2 regions of the Halomonas sp. 113 genome follow, and region 2 is predicted to be linked to the other one. Evidence: riboswitches for the same ligand, from Rfam matches in the RefSeq annotation. Region 2 holds a riboswitch; the other holds the start of a gene.
The links. A riboswitch is a leader RNA that binds a small molecule or an ion and turns the genes downstream of it on or off. The one in region 2 is predicted to bind thiamine pyrophosphate.
Positions count from the first base shown of each region.

Region 1: another riboswitch for thiamine pyrophosphate. It lies ahead of YERSI8AC_RS08875 (NUDIX hydrolase); the one in region 2 lies ahead of YERSI8AC_RS16620 (sodium:solute symporter family transporter).

Region 1 covers NZ_LR881453.1:1,893,326-1,896,533, reverse strand. Annotated here, with positions in the region: gene cmoA (carboxy-S-adenosyl-L-methionine synthase CmoA) at 1-184, shown strand, start outside; gene cmoB (tRNA 5-methoxyuridine(34)/uridine 5-oxyacetic acid(34) synthase CmoB) at 187-1,215, shown strand; TPP riboswitch at 1,347-1,450, shown strand; gene YERSI8AC_RS08875 (NUDIX hydrolase) at 1,508-2,071, shown strand; gene YERSI8AC_RS08870 (thymidylate synthase) at 2,135-3,106, shown strand; gene YERSI8AC_RS08865 (class I SAM-dependent methyltransferase) at 3,150-3,208, shown strand, end outside.
Region 2 covers NZ_LR881453.1:3,504,547-3,507,754, reverse strand. Annotated here, with positions in the region: gene YERSI8AC_RS16630 (hypothetical protein) at 1-307, opposite strand, end outside; gene YERSI8AC_RS16625 (peroxidase-related enzyme) at 486-1,067, shown strand; TPP riboswitch at 1,192-1,297, shown strand; gene YERSI8AC_RS16620 (sodium:solute symporter family transporter) at 1,287-2,699, shown strand; gene corA (magnesium/cobalt transporter CorA) at 2,671-3,208, shown strand, end outside.

The DNA.
Region 1 (3,208 bases), 1.6 Mb from region 2:
CAAGCGCGCCAATGGCTACAGTGATCTGGAAATCAGCCAGAAGCGCACCGCTCTTGAGAACGTACTGGTGCCGGATACCCTCGATGCACTTCATGGTCGTTTGAAACAAGCAGGTTTTCCACGTTCGATGACCTGGTTCCAGTACCTTAACTTTGCCTCACTGATTGCGTTTAAGGAGGGTTAAAGGTGGCGCCACTACCCGACGATCATCGCGCAATTTATCAGGCGTTTTTAGATCAAGCTACGCTTGATGCCTCACTAACGCCCTGGTTAGCGAAGCTTCCCGAGCAGTTAGCTCACGGGCTTGACCGTAACCGCCACGGCGATTTATCCGCCTGGGAAAAAGCCGTGGCCAAGCTTCCGGTGCTGCCCGCCGAGCGGCGCGTGGATTTAAACAGCGACACCGTCAGCGTTGATCTCGATCTTAGCGATAGCCAGCAGCGCCAATGCTTTAACCTGCTTAGAAAGCTTGCCCCATGGCGTAAAGGCCCTTTTCAGCTAGGCGGCATTTATATCGACACCGAGTGGCGCTCTGACTGGAAGTGGCAAAGAGTGGCGCCACACCTGGCACCGCTAAAATATCGCAAAGTGCTCGATGTGGGTGGCGGCAGCGGTTACCACGCTTGGCGGATGGCCGGGGCAGGTGCTGCTTTTGTGCTAATCATCGACCCTTCGCCACGTTTCTACTGGCAGTTTCAGGCAGTACGCCACTTTGTGGGTGATGCGGATGGCGGCAAAACGCAGTTTTTACCCGTGGGCATTGAAGATGTGCCTGAGAATCTGGGCTTTTTCGATACGGTATTTTCCATGGGCGTGCTCTACCATCGCCCTGCCCCGTTGGAACATCTTCAGCAGCTAAAAGCCGCGTTAGTTCCGGGCGGCGAGCTGGTGCTAGAAACCCTGGTAGTCGAAGGCGACGAGCAGACCGTATTTGTGCCCGGCGAACGTTACGCCGCCATGCCCAACGTCTACTTCCTGCCCTCTTCTCAAGCACTCTGCCACTGGCTGGAGCGCTGCGGCTTTACCAACGTGCGCGTGGTCGATGAAGCCGTTACCACGTTAGACGAGCAGCGCTCGACGGAGTGGATGACCTACCAATCGTTGGCTGATTTTCTCGACCCCAACGACCGCACCCGCACCATTGAAGGCTACCCTGCACCGCGGCGGGCGGTGATTTTGGCGAATAAGCCGGGCCAATTAGCCGTTAGCCGTTAGCCGTTAGCCGTTAGCCGTTAGCCGTTAGCCAAGTGTGCGAAGAAGGTGTCAAAACCGCCCCGGCGTCCGCCAAGCCGCCGCATTGAATTGCCCCCCAAATATTGACTTATACTAAAACTCATAGTAACAGTAACTTTTCCGAGGGGTGCCTATTATTCAGGCTGAGATGGAGTTATCCAAACCCTTTGAACCTGATCCGGCTGATACCGGCGTAGGAACGGACATAAACCATATATGAATCTGTTTTGACACCTACGCCTGTATTATCCGAATCTCAATGCAGGAGTGTATCGTGTCGCAAGGTAACTCAACGCCCGCTAACGCATCTACGCTCAGTAGTACCTCCCCTTTTAACACGTCTGATAAAAACCGCCTGAACTCCGTACTTGCCAAGCCACGCTTGGCAGCAATCGCCGTAACTCTGCGTAATAATGAAGTTCTCCTCGTCCAACGCAGTAAAGAACCTCAACGGGGCACTTGGGGCTTCCCCGGAGGATCAGTGGAACCGGGAGAAAGCCTACATTGTGCAGCAAAGCGCGAATTAATGGAGGAAACCGGTATCACAGCATTGGTAGGACCGTTAATTGATGTAGTAGAAGTAATCGGATATGACCCAGAGGGAAGTCACCACCACTTCGCCTTGGTTGCCCTTTTATGTCACTACGTTGATGGCGAGCTACGGCCTGGTGATGATGCTGCGGACTGCCGCTGGGCGAAAGTTATAAACGGAAAACTCAACTTCAATGAAGCCTTAGCTGATCACGTCGCAGATACTGTCGTGAAAGCCTTTAATTTGCACAGTTTGATCGTCAAAGAAAAATCAAACGCGATTCACAGCTCCAATTCAGCTTTTTAAACTACTCGCCATCATTCGTATCAGCAAAATACGCCTCTTTGTCCACCGAAAGAGATGAATATAATGATGCACAAACATTATACGAATTTCACCAGCCTCTACAGAGATACACTGCATAAAATCTGCTTTGAATATGAATATGTTAACTCACCTAGAGGAAATAAAGAGCGAGAACTCATTGGCTTCAATATCCGACTCGACAATCCTCCTGATCGTTTTTGTCTAAGCAAAATACGCAAACAAAATGTTGTTTTTAATTATGCAGAAGCGTTATGGTATTTATCAGGTAAAAACGACTTAGCATTTATTTCCTGGTACGCCCCTTCAATGCAACGCTACAGCCCAGATGGTATAAGCTTACCTGGTACTGGTTACGGAGCTCGTCTTAAAAACTTTGGTGCAGACACGCTCGATCAAATCGAACGAGTGATTGATATCCTTAAAAATGACGATCCCGACAGTAAGCGCGCTGTCCTTCAAATATTTAGTGCGGAAGAAGATCTTTATCGACGCAATATCGACGTTTCATGTACCTTGGGTCTTCAGTTGCTACTCCGCGAAGAAAAGTTGAACATGGTCAGCTATATGCGTGCAAATGATGCCTACGTTGGCATGCTGAACGATATTTTCTCTTTTACTTTCTTGCAAGAGTATATTGCTGCCCGCATAGGCTGCAAAATCGGTCACTACACACATCAAGTTGGTTCTATTCACGTCTATGAAAGCACACATGAGCGTGCGCTTGAACTTTTGAATAGTAATGAAACTATACCCCAGCCAGGCACAGTACCTTTAATGCCAATTGGCACCTCCCCGACGACCATACGCAAACTATTGGAATATGAGTCAGAGATCCGTAGCGGCTTGTTGACGTTTAATGATATGGCTAATCTTAACCTAACGACGTATTGGCGAGATGTGCTGATGTTGTTCTGGATCTATCGCCAAATCAAGATAGGGAATGCGCTGCCTCAAAAGGCGTTAGAGATAATTAACCCCTACTATCAACCGTTTCTTATTAATCGCTGGGGATAGTACAAGCATTCATACATGAGCAAATATTAGGGGATTTATTTTTATGAATACTAATTGGACTGAACAAAATATCGCCGAGCTTTTTGACGCTTATGATGATTG
Region 2 (3,208 bases):
CAGGTAACGGTGTGTTGTGCTTAGAAGCGTGTTCAAAATCTTGTACAGCGCGCTTAAAGTCAGGAACGCCATCAAGAGTATAGTCGACATGCTGGAGGTCTTCGGGCTCACAGCCGCCATTTTCCCAGCCATGAATGACGCGAAGTGTCATTTGACCCCGTGTCATTGGGCGGGCAAGCAGCATATGTAGCATTATACGAATGTGCAGCTGACGCTCATCGGTATCATTTTCAAATGCTCGGTAAGGGTCAGTAAACAGCTCGTTTAGACGACCGGGGGTATGTTCCTTGGCTTCGTTATGGCTCATGACAGTGTCCCTTTGAACGAACTGTTTATTAAGAGTAGCGCATGTTTTTTTGTCACAGAACGAATCTTCAGTATGGCGAGTAGGGCGGCTGAATAAAAGCCTCTTAATTCAGCTTTTTGTTACACAACCGCTAAGCCGTTTTTATGAGATGGCTAAACTTAACAAGAAAGAGGTGAGCATGTCTTCATCATTAAGTCGTTTTAACGTGCCTGAAACATTGGATGACCTGCCTGACGATATTCGCAATACCATTTTGACCGTTCAGGGTAAAGCGGGTTTTGTGCCCAATGTCTTTCTGATGTTGGCCCATCGCCCTGCTGAATTTCGTGCTTTTTTTGCCTATCACGATGCGTTGATGGAGCGCGAATCAGATACCCTCACCAAAGCCGAAAAAGAGATGATTGTAGTGGCTACCAGCGCACGTAATCGCTGCCTATATTGTGTGGTTGCTCACGGGGCACTGGTGCGCATTTACAGTAAAGACCCGCTACTCGCTGACCAAGTGGCGATCAACCATCGGGTGGCGCCGATTAGCGAGCGCCACCGGGTGATGCTCGATTTCGCCATGCACTGTGCCATCGATGTGGGTGAAATGACTGATGAATGGCTTGCCCGCCTGCTGGAAGTAGGCTTTAGTCAAGAGGATTGCTGGGATATAGGCGCGATCGCGGCGTTTTTTGGCTTGTCGAATCGGTTGGTTACCCTGGCAGGTACGCCACCCAATGAGGAGTTCTACCTGATGGGGCGAGTGCCTCGCTAAGAGGCGACCAGCGCACCTTAACTTTACTAAGCTATGATTTTGATTGAGAATAGTTCTTGAGACAGCGCTTCGAACAGTACCCAAAAACGTACTTAGAAAAAGCGCTTAGCAAAACACCTACATTCACTGTCGCCAGGGGAGCCCTGCATAAAAGGGCTGAGATGCGGCTACGCAGACCCTGGAACCTGATCCGGTTCGTACCGGCGGAGGAAGTGCGACATGCTTTACCTAACGTTAGCCGTGCTTGGTGCGGCGCTGTGCTGCTTTGCTTACTTAGGCCTCCGGGCTCGCTGGGTGAATGGCCCACTTGATGACTATGTCACCGCCCGTAACTCGCAAACGGCATCTACCCTGGGGCTCTCCTTCCTTGCCTCCGGCATGGGCGCATGGATTCTCTTTGCTCCTCCTGAAATCGGCGCCTTTGTTGGCCCGCTGGCCCTGGCAGGCTATGCATTAGGCTCTGCGCTGCCGTTTATCGTCTTGGGGCTGTATGGGCCGAAGATTCGCCGGGCGCTGCCCGAGGGGCGCAGCATCGCCGAGTTTGCCGAAGCGTGCTATGGCCCTGGTGTAAGGCGCTGGGTAACGCTGGTATCAATCGCCTATATGGCGTGCTTTTTAGCTGCCGAGCTAACCGCTATTGGCGCCATTACCGCGCTGCTTTCCGATGTGCCCCCCGCACTGGTGATTATTGGCGTGGCGCTTACCACGCTCATCTATACTGCGGCAGGTGGTCTACGGGCCAGCCTTGCCACTGACCGTTGGCAGGCGTGGTTGTTACTGGTACTGCTGTGTGTGGTCGGTGGCATGGCCCTATGGCGGCTTCCCACTATTCCCAACGAGGCTGCGCTTCCTGCCATTCCCATCACCAGTGCGCTCAGCGTAGCGTTAACGCTAGTGATCGCGGTTACCGCGGCCAATCTCTTCCATCAAGGCTATTGGCAGCGCGTGTGGGCCGCTCAAGACGATCAAAGCCTGGGGCGCGGGGCATGGTTAGGTGGCGCAATGACGGTAGTCGTCGTCATGGTGATTGGTGGTCTGGGTGTATTGGCCGCGATAAGTGGTGTGCCATTAGGCGAGCCGCCGATGCCATTTTTTGCCCTGTTAAGTGATGCTCCTGTTTGGCTGACGCTACCCGCCTTGGTATTAGCGGTGACCTTGGTGGCCTCCAGTGTTGATACGCTGCAAAATGGTATTGCCTCGTTGGTGGTCGCGCGCAGCGAGCAGCAGGGCGTATCACTGGTGGCTGCCCGCTGGGTGACAGTGGTAGTAATGGTACCGGTGGTATTAATTGCCTTGCAGGGGTTGTCAGTACTGCGTCTGTTTTTGATTGCCGACCTGCTGTGTGCTGCCATTGTGGTACCTGTGCTGTTGGGCCTGTGGCAACGAATGACGCCACTGGCCGCCATTGTAGGTGGCATCGCGGGGCTGCTGGGTGCCATTCTCCCAGGGTGGTTAAGCCAAGGAAGCTTGGTCGCCGGGATGGTGGCCGCCAGTTTTCCGGGCAGTGTCCCTACCTTGGGGCCATTCGTCGGGGCGTTAATCGCCTCAACGCTGGTGAGTGTGCTGTTAGCCTACTTAACGCTAGCTATTCGCAAGGACATCCATGATTCGAACTCTTCTGACTACCCCTGAAGGTGAGACCCACGAGGGGGATGAAAGCCTGTTGGCTGTCTGGCAGGCGACGCCTGGCAGCCATATCTGGATCGATATGCAGGGCGAGTCCCAACAAAGCGAGCGGGCGATTTTAGAGGCGTTTGAGTTTCACCCCATGGCGATTCAAGATGCCCACAAAGAGCGCCATCCGCCAAAAATTGAAGAGTTTGATAATCACACCTTGATTATTTATCGTGGCATCTCCTCCTTTGATGCCGAACTAAACTATCTGCCTCAACAGGTCTGTTTCTTTGTGGGGGAGCGATTTCTGGTCACCCTCCATCCCGGCCAAGCGCTCTCCATAGAACGGCTATTCAACGAGCACGGTAAAGCCTTGCTGGCCCATTCGCCGGAACATGTCGCGCTGCGGGTGATGTATATTTCTGCGGGCTTTTATATCGATAGCCTGCTTGAGTTCGAAACGGCGTTAAGCGATCTGGAAGACGAACTGCTGGAAAATGGTAATGATGTGCTAATGCGCAAGATCA